DNA from 2 places in the Mesorhizobium sp. M0030 genome. Region 1 is predicted to be linked to the other one. Evidence: predicted binding sites of a transcription regulator. Region 1 holds the regulator's gene; the other holds the start of a gene.
The links. Region 1 encodes PhoB, which activates phosphate uptake and scavenging genes when phosphate is short. Its sites were predicted from a motif close to TGTCATNNANCTGTCAT; they were not measured.
Positions count from the first base shown of each region.

Region 1 (10,888 bases):
GATCCACACGGCGCCGAGGATGGCCGCGCAAGTGACCACGCCAAGCAAGGTCTCGGCCCAGACGGGGCGCAGTGGAAAGCTGAAGCGCTTGCGCTGTGAGCGACCGTTGAGCAGCGCGAAGGCGACCGCCGCGCAGGCGACGATGCCGACGATCCAGCTGGCAGCGGCGCCAATCGAGCCGCGTGGTCCGCCGCCCATCAGCTGGAAGGTGGCGTCGAGTGGCGCGACCGTGCGCCCGCTGGTGATGAGCCATGCCATGCCACGCCAGACCAGCAGGCCACCAAGCGTCACGATGAAGGCCGGAACCTGCATATAGGCGATGATGAAGCCCTGGAACGCGCCGATCAGCAGACCAAGCACCACGCCGGCGGCAAGCGCGACGACCCAGAGCCAGGGGTTTCCAAGCTGGAAGCCGATGACGCGAATCAGGAATTCGGCCTGTGCCACGCCCATGATCATGCCGATCACGCCTTCGACGGAGCCCACCGAAAGGTCGATGTTGCGCATGACGATGACCAGTACCATGCCGGTCGCCATGATCGCGACCGAGGACGTCTGCACCGACAGGTTCCAAAGATTGCGCGGCGTCAGGAAAAGCCCACCCGACAGGATATGTATGCCGACCCAGATGACCAGCAGCGCGCCGACCATGCCGAGCATGCGCGTGTCGAGCTCGGTCGCTTTCAGGAACCGGGCGACCGCGCCGAGTTCAGACGCTCGTGCCGTATCGGCCTGCGGATTTGAGGTCGTGTCGGTCATGATGTCCTCCAGCGGCTTGCCGTCTGGCGCGGATGCCGGACCACAGCCTAGAAGTTTGCCGCCGATGGCGGAAACACACAATTCTCGTAGAGAAAACGCCGCGGCTTGACCGCCGCGGCGCCTCATTTCTTCAAGTCGTCGAGATCAGTTGCAAGCCGCGACGCTGCCGGCGGCGACGCCTGTGCAGACTTCGTCCTTCTTGATCCAGCCGGCGTCGATGACGACGTTGAGGTTGTCCTTGGTGATCGCGACGGGGGTCAGGAACAGCGACTTGACGGTGTTGCCGCCAGGCGTGGTGAAGTCCTTGGCGCCGGCAATGTCGCCCGTCTTCTTGCCATCGGCAAGCTGCGAGGCGATCTCGGCGGCGTTCTTGCCGAGTTCGCGCGCGTCTTTCCACACCGACACCGTCTGCGTGCCGAGCGCGATGCGGTTCAGGGCGGCATGGTCGCCGTCCTGGCCCGAGACCGGAACCGTTCCGGCAAGGCCCTGCGCCGTCAGCGCGGCGACAACGCCGCCGGCGGTGCCGTCATTGGCCGCAACCACGGCATCGACCTTGTTGTCATTGGCGGTCAGGAACTGTTCCATGTTCTTCTGGGCGTTGGCCGGCAGCCAGCCATCGGTATAGGCCTCGCCGACATTCTTGATCTTGCCCGAGTCGATGGCTTCCTTGAGCACTTCCATCGAGCCCGAGAACAGGAAATCGGCATTCGGATCCGAGCCCGAGCCCTTGATGAAGACATAGTTGCCTTCGGGCTTCGCCTTGAACACTTCGCGGGCCTGCATGCGGCCGACTTCCTTGTTGTCGAAGGTCAGGTAGAAGACGTCCTTGTTCTCGATCAGGCGGTCATAGCCGACGACCGGAATGCCTTCGTCCAGCGCCTTCTGCACCGCCGGGCCGATGGCCGAGGCGTCCTGCGCCAAGATGATCAGCGAGTTGGCGCCCTGCGAGATCAGGCTTTCGACGTCGGTCAGCTGCTTGCCGGGATTGGACTGCGCGTCGGCCGAAATGTACTTGTCGCCGGCGGCTTCGATCGCCGTTTTCATCGCCGCCTCGTCGGTCTTCCAGCGCTCTTCCTGGAAGTTCGACCACGACACGCCGATGACCTTGTCCTTCGCCTGCGCGACCGACATCAGCGCCAGCGACATGGCGACACCCGCCAGCATGGCGGCTGCAAATCTGTTCATTATAACCCTCCCTGCGCCGCCCACGGCGCGACAAAACCGGCCCGAAGGCCTGCACAAAGAGGCTCCATTTTTTCGAGCCTCGAAAAAATACTGGTTCAATGATAAGGCACTGTCAACATCGATTATGATGGATTCTGATGGCGTTGCCGAATTTTTTCGAGCTCCGCAATAAACAATGACAGGGCTGCCGGCGTCTGCCAATATTTGGCTGGTGCCGTCGAACGCCTTCACTATCATGAGGCGCGAGGAGGCCGGGAGGAAAACAAATGTCGGTTGGGATCCGCCACGACGATCTGCGCCGTCGCAACCGTGCGATGGTGATTTCGGCCGTGCGCCGGGCCGGCCAGCCGTCGCGGACCGAGATTGCGGCGACCACCGGCCTCAGCCATTCGACGATATCGGCAATCTCGTCTGATCTAATTCAAGAAGGCATCCTGATTGAAGGCAAGCCTGGCGAGACCGGCTCGCTGAAACGCGGCCGGCCGCAGGTCGGCCTTGGCCTCAACCCGGAAGCGGCGGCGGTCATGACCGTGGTGCTGTCGCTGAACTTCCTCTCCGTCACCGTCATCGACTATGCCGGCCAGGTGGTCGCGGAAGAACAGCGCCGGCTCGACACGCTGACCATGCCGCGCGACGAGCTGATCGGCGAATGCGTAGCAATCGTCGGGCGGCGTCTCGCGGACCCGGACCTCGATGTCCAGAGCATCGCCCGCATTGCCATGGGCATCCAGGGCATCACCGATTCGCAGGCGCGGGCCATGCTGTGGTCGCCAATCACGCCACTGACCGACATTGCCTTCGCCGACATGTTGGAAGCGGAATTCGGCATTCCTGCCACCATGGAGAACGACTGCAATATGATGGCGGTGGCCCTGCAATGGCGCCAGCCCGAGCGCTACCGCGACAATTTCATCGCGATCCTCTTGTCGCACGGCATCGGCATGGGGCTGGTGCTGAAAGGCGAACTGTTCACCGGCACCCATTCCTCGGGCGGCGAGTTCGGCCACATGATCCACCGTCCGGGCGGCGCGCTCTGCCGCTGCGGGCGGCGCGGCTGCGTCGAGGCCTATGCCGGAAACTACGCCATCTGGCGCAGCGCCAAAATGATGAGCGAAGATGCCGAGCCGGTCGATATCGGCGACGCTGATATGCGCGCACTCGCCGCGCGCGCCCGCGAAACCGATGGCCCGGAGCGCGAAGCCTATCGCAAGGCCGGTGAGGCGCTCGGCTTCGGCCTCGGCAGCCTGTTTGCGCTGATCGACCCGGCGCCTGTCGCCATGGTTGGCGTCAGCGCCGCCGCCTTCGACCTGATCGAGCCGGCATTGCGCGAAGCGATCGCCCAGACCGCCGGCGGCCAGCACTCGAAATCGATCTCCTTCGACACCGAGCCCAACGAGCTGCCGCTGATCCGCGAAGGCTGTGCCATGCGCGCGCTCGGCTTCGTCGATCAGGAGATTTTCGCGCCGGGCATTCAGGCCAAATCCGGCAAGCATGTCGCCTGAATGGCCGGCAACGGCGCGACGCGCAGCATCCTAGTCTTCCCTGATCGCGTAGCCGGCGCCGCGAATGGTACGGATGACATCCGGCATGCGGCCGTTGTTGACCGCTTTGCGTAAGCGCCCGACATGGACGTCGACGGTTCGCTCGTCGATGTAGATCGTCTCGCCCCAGACATTGTCGAGCAGCTGGCTGCGCGAGAACACGCGGCCGGGATGGCGCATCATGAATTCGAGCAGCCGGAACTCGGTCGGTCCGAGCCTGATCTCGCTCTTCTTGCGGTAGACACGGTGCGACTCGCGGTCGAGCACGATGTCGCCGACCTTGAGCACGCTGGACAGCACTTCCGGCTTGGCCCGGCGCAGCAGCGCCTTCACGCGCGCCATGAACTCCGGCGTCGAGAATGGCTTGACCAGATAGTCGTCGGCACCGGTGGACAGGCCGCGCACGCGATCGCTTTCCTCACCGCGCGCGGTCAGCATGATGATCGGCAGCCGCTCGGTTTCGGGCCGCACTCTAAGCCGCCGGCAGAGCTCGATGCCGGAAACAGCGGGCACCATCCAGTCGAGCACCAGGAGATCGGGCACGTTTTCCTGCAGGCGGATCTCGGCCTCGTCGCCGCGTGTCACCACCTCGACCTGATAGCCTTCGGATTCGAGGTTGTAGCGGAGGAGCACGCCTAGTGGCTCCTCGTCCTCCACGACCATGATGCGTGGCGCGATCATAGGCAGTTCACCCTCATCAGGCCGGCGTGGCCATCGCCGTCTCGTCCTGCTTCGGACGATTGGCGGGCAATTGCTGGCCGGTCAGCACATAATACGCATTTTCGGCGATGTTGGTGACATGATCGCCGATGCGCTCAAGATTCTTGGCGCAGAACAAGAGATGCGTGCAGGCGGTGATGTTGCGAGGGTCTTCCATCATGTAGGTCAAGAGCTCACGAAACACGGACGTGTATTTGACGTCGATGCGCTCGTCGTCATTCCTGAGTTTTGCAAGCGCTGCCGCATCGGTGGCGGCATATTCCTCGACGACGCCTTGCACCTGGATCAGCACCAGTTGCGCCATGGCGTCGATGGAGTGCGAGAGGTCGCGCGGCGTGACGCTCAAGCCCACGGTGCCGACGCGTTTGGCGATGTTCTTGGCGAGGTCGCCGATGCGCTCGAGGTCGCCCGCCATGCGGATCGAGCCGACCACGGCGCGCAGATCGTTGGCCATCGGCTGGCGCTTGGCGATCAGCGTGATGGCGCGGTCGTCCAGTTCGCGCTGGCGCGCATCCATGATGGCGTCGTCGGAAACGACACGCTGTGCCAGCGCATTGTCCGAATTGAGCAGCGCCCTGGTCGAGCCGCTGACCATCGAGCCTGCCAGATCGCCCATGTCGCGGATCAGCTTGCTGATCTGCCCGAGCTCTTCATCGAAGGAGGCGACGGTATGTTCACCCATGATCTTGGTCCTCGTGCCTGAAAATTCACCCGCCGGACGGCTCAGCCGAAGCGGCCGGTAATGTAGTCCTGGGTGCGCTTGTCGTCGGGGTTGGTGAACATCTTGTCGGTGGCGCCCTCCTCGACGAGATAGCCGAGATGGAACATCGCCGTGCGCTGCGACACGCGCGCCGCCTGCTGCATCGAGTGGGTGACGATGACGATCGTGTAGTTCTGGCGCAGTTCGTCGATCAGCTCCTCGACACGGGCGGTGGCGATCGGATCGAGCGCCGAGCAGGGCTCGTCCATCAGGATCACCTCCGGCGACACGGCGATGGCGCGCGCGATGCACAGGCGCTGCTGCTGGCCGCCGGACAGGCCGGTGCCGGGCTCCTGCAGGCGGTCCTTGACCTCGTTCCAGATCGCCGCCTTCTTCAGGCTCTGCTCGACGATCTGGTCCATGTCGGACTTGCGCTTGGCCAGCCCATGGATGCGCGGGCCGTAGGCGACGTTCTCGTAGATCGACTTCGGGAACGGGTTGGGTTTCTGGAACACCATGCCGACGCGGGCGCGCAGTTCGACGACATCGATGTTCTTGTCGTAGATGTCGTCTTCATCGAGCGTGATCTTGCCGGTCACCCGCGCCAAATCGATGGTGTCGTTCATGCGGTTGAGGCAGCGCAGGAAGGTCGACTTGCCGCAGCCGGACGGGCCGATCAGCGCCGTCACCTGGTTCTGACGCACGTCGAGATTGACGTCGAACAACGCCTGCTTCTCGCCGTAGAAGACGCCGACCTTGTCGCCGCGCATCTTGATGACTTCGTTCGACTTGGCGTTCATTTTGTCGCCCACTGCATTCTCAAGGGACTGTTCGGTCATGATGTTCATACCAAATTGCCTTTTTTCTACCAGCGCCGCTCGAAGCGGCGCCGGAGCACGATCGCGGTGATGTTCATGGCCATGAGGAAGACGAGCAGGATGATGATGGCGCCGGACATGCGCTCGACAAAAGCGCGCTCAGCCTCGTTTGCCCACATATAGATCTGAACCGGCAGCGCGGTCGCCGGATCGAAAGGCGTCGTCGGATAATCGGCGACGAAAGCGACCATGCCGATCAAGAGCAGCGGTGCTGTCTCGCCGAGCGCACGCGCCAGGCCGATGATGGTGCCGGTAAGGATGCCTGGGGCGGCAAGCGGCAGGATGTGATGGAACACCATCTGCATCTTGGAGGCGCCGAGACCTAGGGCCGCCGAGCGGATCGACGGCGGCACCGCGGCGAGGGCGGCGCGCGTGGCGATGATTATGGTCGGCAATGTCATCAAGGTCAGCACCAGGCCGCCGACGAAGGAAGCCGAGCGCGGCATGCCGAGGAAGTTGATGAACACGGCAAGGCCAAGCAGACCGAAGACGATCGACGGCACCGCCGCGAGATTGTTGATGTTGACTTCGATCAGGTCCGTAAAGCGGTTCTTCTTGGCGAACTCCTCCAGATAGATGGAGGCGGCGACGCCGATCGGCAGCGCCAGCAACAGCACGATCACCATCATGTAGAACGAGCCGATGATCGCCACGCCCATGCCCGACGTTTCGGGCCGGCTGGAGGCGCCATAGGTGAACAGGCCGGTGTTGAAATGCTCGGCCATCACGCCGTCGGCTTTAAGCTTGTTCATCCAGTCGATCTGCTGGTTGGACACCTTGCGGCGCGCTTCATCGACGCCGAGGTCGATCTGGCCCTTGAAGGCCGAGTCGAGGTTCGCGGCAGCCAGGATGTCGACGTCACGCGTCCTGCCGATCACCGACGGATCGGCGGAGACGATGTCGCGCAGCTGGACGCGGGCGCCTTCCGACAGCAAGCCCTTGAGCTTCAGCATCATCGGCTTGTTGGCCGGATCGATGCCGAGCTTGGCCACCAGTGCGTTTTCGGCGAGCTTGGGATAGTTCGCCTTGATCAGCACGGTAGGGTCGGTCGCGCGCTTGCCGGAGGGATCGATCACCTTCTCGTCGAAGGTGACCGGCAGCGTCACCGTCGTCTGCCAGAAGGCGGTGTAGCCTTTCGAGACGATGGTGATCAGCATGATGGCCAGGAACGCCAGGCCCACCGAGATCGCAATCACGCCATAGATGCGGAACCGGCGTTCGGCGGCATAGCGCGCCTTCAGCCCGATGTCGCGGCGCGGTCGCGCGACGGCGCCCGCCATCGTGTCCAGGGGGATGTCGGTCATTCGTACTGCTCCCGGTACTTGCGCACGATGTAGAGGGCGACGATGTTCATCACCAGCGTCAGCGCGAACAGCGTCAGGCCGAGCGCGAAGGCGACCAGCGTCTGCGGCGAGTTGAACTCGAGGTCGCCGGTCAGCTGGTTGACGATCTTGACGGTGATGGTCGTCATCGCCTCGAACGGATTGGCCGTCAGATTGGCGGCGACGCCCGCCGCCAGCACGACGATCATCGTCTCGCCGATGGCGCGCGACGCCGTCAACAGGATGGCGCCGACGATGCCGGGCAGTGCCGCCGGCAGGATCACCCGCTTGATCGTCTCGGAGCGGGTGGCGCCGAGGCCGAGCGAGCCGTCACGCATTGCGCGCGGCACCGCGGTGATGATGTCGTCGGACAAAGAGGACACGACCGGGATCAGCATGACGCCCATCACCAGACCGGCGGTGAAGATGCTCTGGCCCTGGATGAAGGGCGAGCCGCCGGTGAGTGCCGCCGACAGGTCGCGCAAGAACGGTCCGAGCGTGACAACGGCGAAGATGCCGTAGACGATGGTCGGAATGCCGGCCAGCAGTTCCAACGCCGGCTTGACCACCGAGCGCACACCGCGCGAGGCATATTCGGACATGTAGACCGCCGACATCAGCCCGACCGGCACTGCGACCAGAAGCGCGACGGCGGCGATGTAGAGCGTGCCGGCGAGTAGCGGGATCAGGCCGAACTGACCCTGGCTGCCGCCGGAACCGGCGGCGGCGAAACGCGGATCCCACACCGTGCCGAAGAAGAAGCTCATCGGCGATACGCTCTCGAAGAAGGTGATCGTCTGGAACAGCATCGACAGCACGATGCCGACCGTGGTCAGGATGGCGATGGTCGAGGCCGCAAGCAGCCCCCACAGCATCAGCTTCTCGACATTGTTGCGCGCCCTGGCGCGCGGCGCGATCTGCCTCAGCGCATAGAAGGCGCCGGCGACCGACAGCGCGAAGGTCAGCACGGCGCCGAACAGGCCGAGCCGGTCCTGGACCTGGTTCGCCTCGACCGCGATCGGGATCATATAGTCCTGTGTGTCGCTGGCCAGTGCCACGCCCTTGGCGGCGAGCAGCGGCTGCAATTCGGCGAAAGTAGCGGGAAGTGCGGTATCGCCATCGAGCCGGCGCAGGCCCTTGGCCAGGCTCTTCACCAGGCTGGCGTCGAGCGCTTCGCTGGCCACCTTTGTGTCGGCGGTGCGCTCGGGCAAAGCGGCATGGATGTGCCGGTCGAGATAGAAGGAAGAGCCGATATCCCAGACGGCGAGCAGCAGGACGGCAGGCAGGACCGCGAGCAGAAAGGCCCACCAGCCATGATAATGCGCGCGCGAATGCGGCTTGACCTTGCCGGTATCCTGCGCCGCTGCGCGCTGGCGGCCGATCACAAAAGCGACCACGCCTATGGCGATGACTATGGCGAGTACGAGCAAGGACGACATCACCCACCCCAGGGAAAATTCAGATCGCCGCCACCGTTGCGGCAAGCGGCGAAATCATGGCGCGGATTTGGTCCGCGCCCTGATCCGGTCGGTTGATTACATCGTCTTTCCGGCGGCGAAGGCGTCGCGCTGGCCCTGACGTTCGGCGTCGGGAGCGGAAACCAGGCCGTACTGGGCGAGCGGGCTTTCCGGGCCGATCATCTGGTCATCAAGGAAGAACTCGACATATTCCTTGAGGCCGGGAACGACGCCCAGATGCGCCTTCTTGACGTAGAAGAACAACGGCCGCGACACGGGGTACGTGCCATCGGCGATGGTCTGCGTCGAAGGCACGATGCCTTCCACGGTAGCGACCTTCAGCTTGTCGGCATTGTTCTCGTAGAAGGCGAGGCCGAACACGCCAACGCCGGTCTTGTTGGAGTCGATGCGGGCCAGCGTCTCGGTGTAGTCGCCATCGATGTCGACAGCCTTGCCGTCCTTGCGGATGGCGATGCAGGTCTTGCCGATTTCCTTGTCGTCGGCGATGCCGGCAGCCTTCAAAGCGGCCTTGTCGCAGCCGGCGTCGAGCAGCTTGGTCTCGAACACTTCACGGGTGCCGTGCTTCTCACCCGGGATATAGGCGGCGATATCCCAGTCGGGCAGCTTCGGATTGACCTGGTTCCACTTGGTGTTCGGGTTGTCGACCAGCTTGCCGTCGACCACCAGCTTGGCGGCGAGCGCCTTGTAGATGTCGGCGGGAACCAGCGCCCAGTCCGGACCCTTGATGTCGGTGGCAAAGACGATGCCGTCATAGCCGATGCGGACTTCCTGGACGTCCTTGACGCCGGCGTCGGCGCAGGACTTCAGCTCGTCCTTCTTGATCGGGCGCGAGGAGTTGGCGATATCGATCGTGTCTTCGCCGACGCCCTTGCAGAACTCCTTGATGCCGGCGCCGCTGCCGCCGGACTCGACCACCGGGGTCTTGAAGTTGGTGAAGGTTTCGCCGAACTGCTCGGCGACGATCTTGGCGTAAGGCAGCACGGTCGACGAACCGGCGACCTGGATCTGGTCACGCGCAGCGGCGACACCGGACGATGCGGCGAACGCTACCGCCACGGCCGATGCCGTAACGAGGAATTTCTTCATGTGGCCTGCTCCTGTTCGGAAGATGGTCTCTTGGCGCCCTCTTCAAACCGGCGCCCGCTGAGGCCAATAGCCTTCGATTATTACAGTCGCATGACAGTTTCGTGTCAGCCCGGTAACGTCGCACAGACGTCTTGTGGGCCGCACCCTTTAAGCCGGTTTGTGGGAATGGAAGTTGCCGCTGGAATCAGACGCTTGCGCAATTCGTGCTGGCATCAAGTCCCGGCACACCGCAGGCCGCGATGCCGAGAAAGAAAAACCGGACGGGAGCGCGTTGCCCGTGACCAGAGCGAATCTTGGCCGAGCCATCGCCAAAAACAGGTCCGTTGGGGTAGATTCGACGCTGTTTCTTGTCGGCGGTCGCTTGCTCCCGCCCGTAACTGAATGAGCGGTTTCGTTGCGACCATTGTCCTGACTGGGCGCCAGCTTTGATATGGTGCGATCGCACCATATCCTTGGCTGTTGCGGCGCGGCCGAATCCCGGCGGCGCCGCAGGTTGCTATCCAGCGTCTCGTTGGGCTTCGCCTGATATGCCGACCCAGCGCTCGACCTTTTCGAGCAGCGCCCTGGGGCTGATCGGCTTGGGCAGATAGTCGTCCATGCCGGCTTCCAGGCAGCGCTCACGGTCGCCCTTCAAGGCATGCGCGGTGACGCCGACGATCGGGATATGCATACCCGTATGTTCTTCCAGCCGGCGAATTGCGGCGGTGGCCTCGAGCCCGTTCATCTCCGGCATCGAGACGTCCATCAGGATCATGCGCGGATTAAGCCGGCCGAAGGCGTCGAGCGCCTTGCGGCCGTTGCCGACGATTTCGAAACTGTAGCCGGTTTCGCCGATTATCTGGGTGAACACCATCTGGTTCACCTCATTGTCCTCGGCAACGAGAATGTCGAGCCGGCGTTCATCCCCGGCGGCCCGGGCGCGGGCACGAACCGGCGGCGGTTGCAGCAAGGCGCGTTCCGATGCAGCGAGCGGCGGCTTTGCCGGCGACGGTTCGTTCCTGCCGCCGCCGGAACCGCTGCTTGCCGCCGGCAGCACACGGCCGTCCGTGATATTGTGATGGTGCCGCTGGATGGTGGCGACCAGCGTTTCCAGAAGCACCGAGGAACGCGCCGGCTTGATCAGCTGGGCGTCGATGCCGAGATCGCGATAGCTGGTGTTGGCGAGCGACTGGTCGACCGAGGTCAGCATGATGATCGGCGTGTCGGCCAGCCCTGCGGT
Region 1 is NZ_JAMYVE010000009.1:84,736-95,623, reverse strand. Features, by position in the region: gene NKJ80_RS18865 (sugar ABC transporter permease) at 1-759, opposite strand, end outside; gene xylF (D-xylose ABC transporter substrate-binding protein) at 904-1,944, opposite strand; gene NKJ80_RS18855 (ROK family protein) at 2,211-3,446, shown strand; gene phoB (phosphate regulon transcriptional regulator PhoB) at 3,477-4,166, opposite strand; gene phoU (phosphate signaling complex protein PhoU) at 4,183-4,887, opposite strand; gene pstB (phosphate ABC transporter ATP-binding protein PstB) at 4,929-5,753, opposite strand; gene pstA (phosphate ABC transporter permease PstA) at 5,771-7,087, opposite strand; gene pstC (phosphate ABC transporter permease subunit PstC) at 7,084-8,544, opposite strand; gene NKJ80_RS18825 (substrate-binding domain-containing protein) at 8,641-9,669, opposite strand; gene NKJ80_RS18820 (PAS domain-containing hybrid sensor histidine kinase/response regulator) at 10,166-10,888, opposite strand, start outside.

Region 2 (10,888 bases), on a different contig from region 1:
CGGAAGGCCGGCAAGGTGCGCAAGAAGCGCGTCGTCGCCTCGGTGCCGAACTGGCGCCTGATGTCGGCGGCGAGCTCTTCGCTTCTGTTGCCAGTATTGCGGTCCATTGTCTCAAATCCTGTGTCGGTTTCAAAACTCCTCCAAGCTTTGAATGGTTCCCCATAGCGGGGTATTGGCAAGCAAAGGCTGCCGTTACGGTAAAGTTTGAATTAATTTTGAACGTCCTTGCGCCCCGCACCAAGTCCGACGGGCAGCCCGCAACATTGCCTGCTGTGGGGCGTCCTCCTGGGCTTGCCCCTTGATTTTTGGCCGCCAAACCTCGATATCGGGCGCAAATCCAAACCATTCGAATGACGGGAAATGGCGATGAGCGACCAGACAAAAGACGAACGCGCGCCCGAGGATATCGAAACGGCCGAGGCCGAGCGCACGCAAGGCGGCATCGACGGCGACTATGAAGCGCTGGTGCGGCTGCTGAAGGAAAACGAGGAGCTGAAGGACCGCGCGCTGCGCGTCGCAGCCGAGATGGAGAATCTGCGCCGCCGCACCGCCCGCGACGTGCATGATGCGCGCGCCTATGCGGTGGCCAATTTCGCCCGCGACATGCTGTCGGTGTCGGACAATCTGCGCCGCGCGCTCGATGCTATCCCCGCCGAGGCGAAAGCGGCCGGAGATGCCGGCTTCAAGGCGCTGATCGACGGCGTCGAGATCACCGAGCGCGCCATGCTGTCGACGCTGGAACGGCATGGGGTGAAGAAGCTCGAACCGGAAGGTGAGAAGTTCGACCCGAATTTCCACCAGGCGATGTTCGAAGTGCCCAATCCCGATGTGCCGGCCAACACCGTCGTCCAGGTCGTGCAGCCGGGCTATTCGATCGGCGAGCGCGTGCTGCGGCCGGCCATGGTCGGGGTCGCCAAGGGCGGCCCCAAGATCGCGGCCACCGAAGCGCCGGTCGAGCCGGGGCCGGTGAACGAGCAGGCCGAGAAGGATGCGTGAGTAGGGTAGGCAGTAGGGAATAGGGAATAGGGAATAGGGAATAGGGGCAGGCGTATCAATCGCGCGGCTTCGTGTTATTCATACTTTCCCTAATTCCCAATCCCTACTACCTCATGTCCCTGACACCCATCGACCTCCTCGACTATGCCGGCGTCGCCGTCTTTGCCGCGACCGGGGCGTTGGCGGCTTCGCGCAAGCAGCTCGACATTATCGGCTTCCTGTTTCTGGCCAGCGTCACCGGCATTGGCGGCGGCACGCTTCGCGACGTCATCCTCAACCTGCCCGTCTTTTGGGTCGCCAACTCCGGCTATGTGCTGGTTTGCGCGGCGGTTGCGGTGCTGGTCTTCTTCATCGCCCACCGCGTCGAATCCCGCTGGAAATGGCTGCTCTGGCTCGACGCCATCGGATTGGCGGCCTTTTCCGTAATGGGCGCGGCCAAGGGGCTGGCCATCACCGGCTCGCCGGTCGTCTCCGTTGTTATGGGCGTGTTGACCGCCACATTTGGCGGCATCCTGCGCGATCTGCTGGCCGGCGAGCCATCGGTGCTGCTCAGGCCCGAAATCTACGTCACCGCCGCACTCGCGGGCGCCGGCCTCTACACACTTGGCGATCTTGCCGGCCTGCCGCCGCTCGCCTCGGATATCGCCGGCTTCGTCGCGGCTTTCCTGGTGCGCGGCGGCGCGCTGAAATTCGGCTGGACCTTTCCGTCCTACAAGAGCCGCCCGGGACGGCGACCGGAGGATATTCCGTAGGGAGAGGGATTAGGGAATAGGGAATAGGGAATAGTCGGTAGTCAGCAATTCGCGGCAGCCTTCACTACTGCCTAATGCCTAATGCCTACTGCCTACTGCCTCACGCCGCAAAGCGCTGCGCTTCCCCGCCATAATAGTTGACGTAGCGGGCGCCGATTTCCTTGACCGGCATCACCACGAACACATCGACGGTGGAGAACTCACGGTCGATGACGCAGCCGTCGCCGATGCGGGCGCCGACGCGCAGATAGCCCTTGACCAGCGGCGGCATGGCCGCGATCGCCGCCTTGGCGTTGACCGCCTCGATCGGCATCAGATCCATCGAGCAATAGCGGCCGGAGACCGCCCGCACATCCCAGGCGGAGTTGGTCCGGCAGTGATGGGCAAGGTAGGTGAGCGCCTCGGCATGCGCAGCCGGCACCGTGCCAGGGAACGAGGCACAACCGGTCATCACGCCGATCTCATAGTGGTTGATGTAGGCCCAGATGCCTTGCCACAGCGCCTCAATGGTGCGCTTCGAGCGATATTCCGGCAGCACGCAGGAGCGGCCGAGCTCAAGGAAGCGCTGGCCGGGATGGCGGGCGATCAGCTTGGTCAGTTCGAACTCGCCTTCGGAATAGAAGCCGCCGGCGGTCGCCGCAATCTCTTGCCGCAGCAGGCGGTAAGTGCCGACGATGCGGCGATGCTCGGGGCCGGAGATCGAGGTGTCAAGCACCAGGAGATGGTCGCACAGCGGGTCGAAGCGGTCGGCGTCGCGCCGGTCCTGCGCCTGGAACAGGTCCTTCCTGGCGCCAAGCTCGTCATAGAACACCCGGTAGCGCACTTCCTGCGCGGCGGCGATCTCGGCCTCATTGCGGGCAAGCCGCACTTCGAGATTGCCGATACGGCCCAGCGGTGCGCCTGTTGCGACGGCATCGGCGTTCCGCGCGGCGAGCAAAGCGCCGCCTGCGCTGGGCCGAGTGTCACATTCCGGCATAACTGTATGCACGAGTGATTCTCCTTCGAGCCATCCCTCTTGGCACGGGGATACGGTGTAGGTGCAACAGGATTGTGACAGTACCGTGATACGGCGCGACGGGCAATACTTCGTCGGCTGGCGAAAACCCTCATTCGGCTACCTACGTGACGCGAGGATTGCGCCAGCGTCACCTTGAAGCGCGTCGCGCTGGGACGATTCACGCGACGCGCTTCAAGTCTTTGTTTTGTGCATGTCGTCTTCTCAAAACCGGGGCCATTTTCGAGCGACATGAATTCAGGCGGCCACCTGGCCCTCGACGGCATGGACCAGCGCGTCGGGATCGAGCGGCTTGGTGACAAAGCCGCTGGCGCCATGGGCGAGCACGGTGTGGCGAGTCTTTTCCTGGCTGTCGGCCGAAAGCACCATGATCGGAACCGGCGGCACAGCCATTTCCTCCTCGTGGCGGCGGATGGCGGCGATCGCGTCCAGCCCGTCCATGACCGGCATGTGCAAATCCATCAGCACCACATCGAAGCGATTTTTCAGCCCGGCTTCGGTCACCGCCTCGACCGCGGCCTTGCCATTGCCGACCACTTTCACGCGATGTCCCGCCTTCAAAAGCGTGGCGCGGGCAAGCATGGCGTTGATGTCGTTGTCTTCGGCGATCAGCACCGACAAACCTTGCTGGCGCCCGCCATGGGCACGAAGCGAGGACGCGCCGGTCTTTTCCGGCTTGGGCGGCGGCAAGGCAGGGGCATGACTGGTCAGCAGCACGCGCAGCAGGGTTTCGCCGCGCACCGGCCTCGCCAAGAAGGTGGCGTAGCCGCTGGTGCGGAATTCGCCAAGCATGCCGCGGTCGGTCGGCGCGATCAGCGTGATCGCCTCGCAATCGGCAAAGCCACTCTGGCGCAGGCGCTTGAGCAGTCTGCCGTCGCCGTCCTCCAGGGCCGCGTCGATCAACAGCACATCGCAATGTTCGGCGAAGGGCGTCGCCTGGGAAGCGGTTGCGGCGACGTCGACGGCGCCGCCATGGGCACGGATGGTGCGGGCGATGGCGTCCGCCTCGACGGCGTTCTTCGACACGATCACGGCGCGCCGGCCGGCCAGGATGTTCTGCCGGTTCTGCGGTGCTTCGGTTGCTCCTGCGGCCGGGATCTCGAAGACGAATTCCGATCCCTCGCCAAGCCGGCTCGACACCGAAATGGCACCGCCCATGGCGGCGACCAGGCGCCTCGATATGGCCAGACCGAGGCCGGCGCCCCCATGGGTGCGGGTCGAGGTGCCGTCGGACTGTTCGAACTCCTCGAAGATGCGCTCCATATCCTCTTCGCGCAGGCCAGGGCCGGTGTCGGCGACGGTGAAGCAGATGCGGTCGCTGGTCTCGGTGCGGGCCCGTGCAACAGAAACCAGCACGCCGCCGGTGTCGGTGAACTTGATCGCATTGCCGATCAGGTTGAGCAGCACCTGCCTGACTCTTCCCGGATCGGCCATGATCATCTGCGGCACGTCGGGCTCGACATGACAGCCGAGGCCGATGTTCTTGGCGAAGGCTTTCGCCGCCATCAGTTCGATGATGTTGTCGGCGATTTCGCGCAGCGATGTCGGCTGCGGCTCCGGGTCGAAACGGCCGGCCTCTATCTTGGAATAGTCGAGCAAATCCTCGATGAGCGCCAAAAGCGCGCTGGCCGAGGTCGAGACGGCGCCGACATAGGTGCGCTGCTCGGGCGACAGATTGGTGTCGGCCAGTAGCTTGGCCATGCCCATGATGCCGTTCATCGGCGTGCGGATCTCATGGCTGACGGTGGCGAGGAAGCGCGACTTGGCCTGGCTGGCATATTCGGCGCGCTCGCGCGCGGTGATCAGCGAGGATTCGGCGCGTTTGCGCGCGGTGATGTCGCGGGCAATCGCCCGGTGCGAGACGGCGCCGCTATCCTTGTCGCGTACCGACAGTTCGATCCACGAGAACCAGCGCGGACCGTTCGGCGTGCGGATGGAGACGTCGGTGGAACTCAGGCATTCGTGATCCGAAAAGGCGGCGTCGGGAACGATACCGACATCGATGCCGAGGTCGGCCAGAGTCCTGCCGGCAAGGTCGCGTTGGTCGGTTCCGACGAGGCTGGCGAAAACCTTGTTGGCGTAGACGATGTGGCCGTCGCGGTCGCGGTGGACGACGAGATCGCCGAGCGCATCGATCAGCCCGCGAAAACGCTCCTCGCTCTCCTGCATCTCCCACATGCGGTCGGCCAGCGTCTCGATTTCGGCGCGGCTACGGGCCGCGGTTTCGTCGAGCAAGGCCGCCGCGCGGCGGACGGTGCGCCGGCTGCGCAGGTGCATGGCGACGCCGGCAAGGCCTGTTGCCAGCAGGCCGAGGGTGATGAAGATCGGCGCACCGGTGAGGTGGGAGAGGCCCGCCAGCACGACACTGGCGACCACCGTCAGGAACGGCAGGCCCTCGGACGTGGCGCGCGGCAAATCCGGCGCCAGCGGCGGCGGCGCAACACGCTGCCGCTTCGCCGTCGCCGGACTCGGCCCGTCGACGCTTTCGGCACGGCTCTTCTCTTTCCTGGCGGACTCCGCGATCATGCGGAACTCCTTGCCAGATAGAGATTATGGAAAAGCGCGGCGGATCGTTCGAATTTTAGCGGTCATGCATTTTTGGCGGTTTTCCGCATCGCCTGATCTTTTCCGAAACCTGATTCCCTTCGGGATCATGCTTCGGGAGCCTCACATATCGACAACCACGCGGCCCCTGATCTTGCCCTCGACGATGTCATGGGCGGCGGTGATGATGCCGTCGAAGCCGATGGTCGTCGAGAGGCCGGCGAGCTTCTTGAGATCAAGATCGCTGCCGATGCGGCGCCAGGCTTCCAGCCGCACAGCCTTTGGCGCCATCACTGAATCGATGCCGAGCAGCGAGACGCCGCGCAGGATGAACGGGGCGACGCTCGACGGCAGATCCATGCCACCCGCCAGGCCGCAGGCGGCGACCGCGCCGCCATAGGCAGTCATCGACAGCACATTGGCCAGCGTGTGGCTGCCGACGGCATCGATGCCGCCGGCCCAGCGCTCCTTGGCCAGCGGCTTGGCCGGCTGGGAGAGTTCCTCACGCGAAATCACTTCGGCGGCACCGAGGTCGATCAGATAGGGGCTCTCGGCGTTGCGGCCGGTCGAGGCGATGACGTGATAGCCAAGGCTGGACAGGATCGAGACCGCGACCGACCCAACGCCGCCGGCCGCACCCGTCACCACCACCGGGCCGCGATCCGGCAGGATGCCGTGCCGCTCCAGCGCCATGACGCTGAGCATGGCCGTATAGCCGGCGGTGCCGACCGCCATCGCATCGTGCGCGCTGATGCCGTCGGGCAACGGCACCAGCCAGTCGCCGTTGACGCGCGCGCGCCCGACATAGGCGCCGAAATGCGTCTCGCCGACGCCCCAGCCATTGAGGATGACCTTGTCGCCCTTGCGCCAGTCGGCATGCGATGAGGAGAGGACGGTTCCGGCGAAATCGATGCCCGGCACCAGCGGCCAGCGGCGGATCACTGGCGCTTTCCCAGTGATGGCCAGCCCGTCCTTGTAGTTGACCGTCGTCGCCTCGACGGCGACAGTGACGTCGCCTTCCATCAGATCGGCTTCGCCGAAATCGACGACCTCCACCGACTGTTTCTTTTCGGCGTCGCGCGAAACGAGGATGGCTTTGAAGGTTTCAGGCATCTCTTCTCCTCGGCTTCGCAAAGGCTGGCGGTCGGCATTGGCTGGCTCTGGCCGAACTGTGCGGCGACCGTCCGGCGAGGTCAATTGGTCAAAAGAGTCGGGCCGTCAGGCTCCTGGGCCTTGCGGCTTGGCCTCGCGCCGCCAGCCGATGAACTCGTCGAAGACGACCAGCGCCGCGCCGGCCGAAATGAAGGCATCGGCGAGGTTGAAGACGGCGAAGGACCATACCGGCGTGTGGAACAATATATAGTCGATGACGTGGCCGTAGACGGCGCGGTCGATCAGATTGCCGATCGCGCCGCCGATGATCAGGGCAAAGCCGATGCGGGCCAGCACATGGCCGGATGGCGTACGCGTTGCCAGATAAAGCACGAAGGCGACGACGACGACCGCGATGACGACCAGGCCGGTGTCGCCGAAAGACGAGAACATCGAAAAGGCAATACCGGTATTGTAGGTGCGAAACAGCGCCAGGAACGGCATCAGGTCGAGCTTTTCCTGAAAGGCGAGGCCGGTCTCGATCAGATGCTTTATCCACTGGTCGAGCGCGATTGCCACCACCACCAGCAGCGCATAGGGAGACCATGATTTCACGATGTGGCGTCCTCGGGAGCAAGTTTCAGAGCGCCGCGCCGGATCTCGAACAGCATGATTCCGGTGGCGACCGCCAAATTGAGCGAATCGGCGCGGCCGGCCTGCGGAATCCGCAGCAGCCGGTCGCAGCTTTCCGCCAGATTGTCGGGCAGGCCCTGCTGCTCATTGCCCATCATCAAGAGCACCGGTCCTCGGGAGAAATCGACCGAGCGGTAGTCGACCGCACCCTTCAGATGGGTGCCGACCACCAGGCCCGAGAAGCTGTTTCGCCAAGCCAGAAATGCTTCCGGCGTCGCCTTGGTCACCGGCACGGCGAAGATCGAGCCCATGGTGGCGCGCACGGTCTCGACAGAAAAAGGATCGGTAGTCTCGCCGACCAGGATGACGCCCTTGGCGCCGACGGCATCGACGGTGCGGATGACGGTGCCGAGATTGCCGGGATCGCGCACCCGGTCGAGCGCCACCCAGACGTCGCCGTCGTGAGCGCGGATGTCTCTTAGCGGCAGCAGTTTTTGCCGGAAGACGCCGACCACCATTTGCGGATTGTCACGGCGGGTGATGGCGACCAGCACTTTTTCGGACACTTCGAGCACGGTGCCGCCGGCGGCAACCGTGCGCGCCGCCACCTTTTCGACCGCCGCATTGCCGCGTCCGGCCTTGGCGAAAACCAGCGTCCTGATCGACCAGCCGAGGTCGAGGGCGTCGATGACCAGCTTCAGCCCTTCGGCCATGAAGGCGTTCTGCTGGTCGCGGAATTTCTTCTGGGCGAGCGCCTTGATGTCCTTGATCAGCGGATTGGCAAGGCTGGTGACTTCCTTGACCTGCCCGGGCGCGCCGGCGTGCCGCTCATTCATTCGGGACTCCCGGGCATTCAGGTCTCCGGGGCATTCAGGCCACCCAGCGCGAAAACAGCGATGTCGACAGCGCCCGCCCGGCGGACTGCTCGCGGATGATCAGTTCGCCTGATTCAACCGTGCCGCCCATGCCGGCAAAGGTGTCGCGCATCAAGGCATGGATGGCGAAGAAGGAGGCGCGGATGGAATAGGCGGTCAGCACTATGGCGACCGGTTTCGGCGTCAGGATCGCGCGGCAAAGGTCGGTCAGGCCGGGCAGGTCCTCGAACAACTGCCAGACCTCGCCCTTGGGTCCGCGGCCATAGGCAGGCGGGTCGAACAGGATGATGTCGTAGCGGCTGCCGCGGCGCTCTTCGCGCTCGGCGAATTTCACTGCATCGTCGACGATCCAGCGGATCGGCTTGCTGCCGAGACCGGCCATTTCCTGGTTTTCGCGCGCCCAGCCGACCGCCTTCTTGGAGGCATCGACATGGGTGACCTCGGCGCCGGCGCGGGCGGCCACCAGAGACGCGAGCCCGGTATAGCCGAACAGGTTCAGCACCTTGATCGGGCGCTTGGCCGCCGCGATCAGGCTGGCCATATGGTCCCAGTGCGAAGCCTGCTCGGGGAAGACGCCGACATGGCGAAACGAGGTGAAGCGGCCGAGATAGTCGATGCCGTCATGCTTCATCGGCCAGGTCTCGCCCAGCGGTACCTTCGGGAACCGCCAGCGGCCGATGCCTTCCTCGTCGGTGTCGCCGGTGAAGATGGCGTCGGCGCGGTCCCAGTCCCTGGCCGGTAAGGCCTTTTGCCAGATCGCCTGTCCCTCGGGCCGCACGATGCGGTAGGGGCCGTATTGTTCGAGCTTCTCGCCGGCACCGCTGTCGAGCAGTGCATAATCCTGATTGGGCGCCACTTCGAGGATCACCGGCAGGCGCTCAGTGGGCAGGATGCCTTCGCGACGCGCCAGGACACGGGGGGCGGGCTTCGGATCAGACCGGTCGTCCGGTTTTGTTTCGTGGCGTTGCTGTCTGGCTTCGGGTCGGACTGGTACGGTGCCCGGCAGCGGCCGCGCCTGTTCGGTCCTGCCCTTTGCGGGCGGACGGTTGTCGCGGCGTTTGTCGCGAAAGGACTTCAAGCAGGAGCGTCTCCGGAGGCGGCAGGCCGCTTTTGACATAGGGTCACCGGCTGCGCAAACAAAATGGTCCAGCGTGCGAATGTCTGAGGTGGTGGACCTCGCTGAGGAAACAGGCAAATCTGGAATCATGTCCCGTTCCGAACGCCTGCTCGACCTGATCCAGATCCTGCGCCGGCATCGCCGGCCGGTGAGCGGTCGCACGCTTGCCGGCGAGATGGACGTTTCGATCCGAACGCTCTACCGCGACATTGCCACGCTGCAGGGGCAAGGCGCGCCGATCGAGGGCGAGGCTGGGCTGGGCTATGTGCTGAAACCCGGCTTCATGCTGCCGCCACTGATGTTCACCGACGAGGAGATCGAGGCCATCGTTCTGGGATCGCGTTGGGTTGCCAGACAACCGGACAAGCGGCTGTCGGCCGCCGCCACCGACGCGCTGGCCAAGATCGCCGCTGTGCTGCCGGATGATCTGCGCGAGGACCTCGATGCGACCGCGCTTTTGGTCGGGCCGCACGGCGATGCTGTCGAAAGCATCGACCTTGGCCTGGTGCGCCAGGCGATCCGCAACGAGAGAAAACTCGGCTTTCTTTACCGCGATGCCGGCGGCGCCGCCTCCGAGCGCTTGATCTGGCCATTCGCGCTCGGCTTTTTCGACAAGGTGCGGGTGGTGGTGGCCTGGTGCGAGACGCGGCAGGATTTCAGACATTTTCGCGCCGAGCGGATGTCGGGGCTCAACACCACGGATATCCGCTATCCACGTCGTCGGCAGGCGCTGCTGAAGGAATGGCGCGCGACGCTGGACGCACCGAAGCGCCAGCCCGGCGCTTAATGCTCCTTTCTACGCCCTCGCAAGCCGCTGCTGCCAGAATCTGACAGTGGGGTCACCTATGCTCCTCCAATCGAAACCCTGGAGAGCAGACATGAACACCCCCAATTTCGTCATCCTTTATGTCGACAGCCCGGAGCGGAGCGGCGCCTTCTACGGTGCGCTGCTGGGACGCCAGCCGGTGGAGACGTCGCCGACCTTCGTGCTGTTCGTGCTCGACAATGGCTTCAAGCTCGGCCTGTGGTCGCGCCACACCGTGGAGCCGGCGGCCGCAGCCGCGGGCGGCGGTGCGGAGCTCGTCTTCGCGTTGGACCGGCCTGATGCGGTGGACGCCGCTTACACGGACTGGGCAGGACGCGGCTTGACCATTCTGCAGACGCCGACCGACATGGACTTCGGCCGCACCTTCGTTGCGCTCGATCCCGACGAGCACCGGCTGCGCGTCTACTGGCTGAAGGACGGAGAACAGGCCAATGGGGAACAGGCCAATGGAGAACAGAAATGAGTGCCCACTGGATCGCGGTCGCTTCCGCCGAGCATGTCCGGCGCGGCCGCGAGGCCGGCTTCATGCAGGTCAACCACGGCAAGGCGGCACCTTTGCGCCGCATCAAGCCCGGCGACGGCATCATCTACTACTCGCCGACCACAATTCTGCGCGAGAAGGACGGCCTGCAGGCTTTCACGGCAATCGGCACCGTGCGCGAAGGCGAGCCTTACCAGGGCGACATGGGCGGTGGCTTCACGCCGTTCCGCAGGGATGTCGAATGGGCCAAGGCCGAGGAGGCGCCGATCAAGCCGCTGCTCGAGCAGCTCGACTTCACCGCGGGCAAATCGAACTGGGGTTATCAACTGCGCTTTGGCCTGTTCGAAATTACGGCGCATGATTTCGCGCTGATCGCCGAGGCGATGGGCGCTGCCATGAAGGCAGGCTGAAGCATCCAGCCGCCGGATCGGCAAGGCACCGTGACAAGGCTGCTGACACCAAATTGTCAGCAGCCTTGTGCGACAAGCGATTGTCTTCAGATAGCGTCGCGCTTGCCCCAGGAGAATAAGATGGACTTCGTCTCGATCCGCATCATT
Region 2 is NZ_JAMYVE010000011.1:131,669-142,556, forward strand. Features, by position in the region: gene NKJ80_RS21770 (hypothetical protein) at 1-107, opposite strand, end outside; gene grpE (nucleotide exchange factor GrpE) at 367-996, shown strand; gene NKJ80_RS21780 (trimeric intracellular cation channel family protein) at 1,116-1,748, shown strand; gene olsB (l-ornithine N(alpha)-acyltransferase) at 1,849-2,724, opposite strand; gene NKJ80_RS21790 (response regulator) at 3,001-5,289, opposite strand; gene acuI (acrylyl-CoA reductase (NADPH)) at 5,431-6,420, opposite strand; gene lspA (signal peptidase II) at 6,526-7,014, opposite strand; gene NKJ80_RS21805 (TrmH family RNA methyltransferase) at 7,011-7,868, opposite strand; gene NKJ80_RS21810 (RsmD family RNA methyltransferase) at 7,903-8,985, opposite strand; gene NKJ80_RS21815 (helix-turn-helix transcriptional regulator) at 9,113-9,811, shown strand; gene NKJ80_RS21820 (VOC family protein) at 9,903-10,313, shown strand; gene NKJ80_RS21825 (EVE domain-containing protein) at 10,310-10,741, shown strand; gene NKJ80_RS21830 (VOC family protein) at 10,862-10,888, shown strand, end outside.
Region 2: olsB (l-ornithine N(alpha)-acyltransferase) is a predicted target of PhoB. The motif match lies at 2,788-2,804, and genes of this name have one in related genera.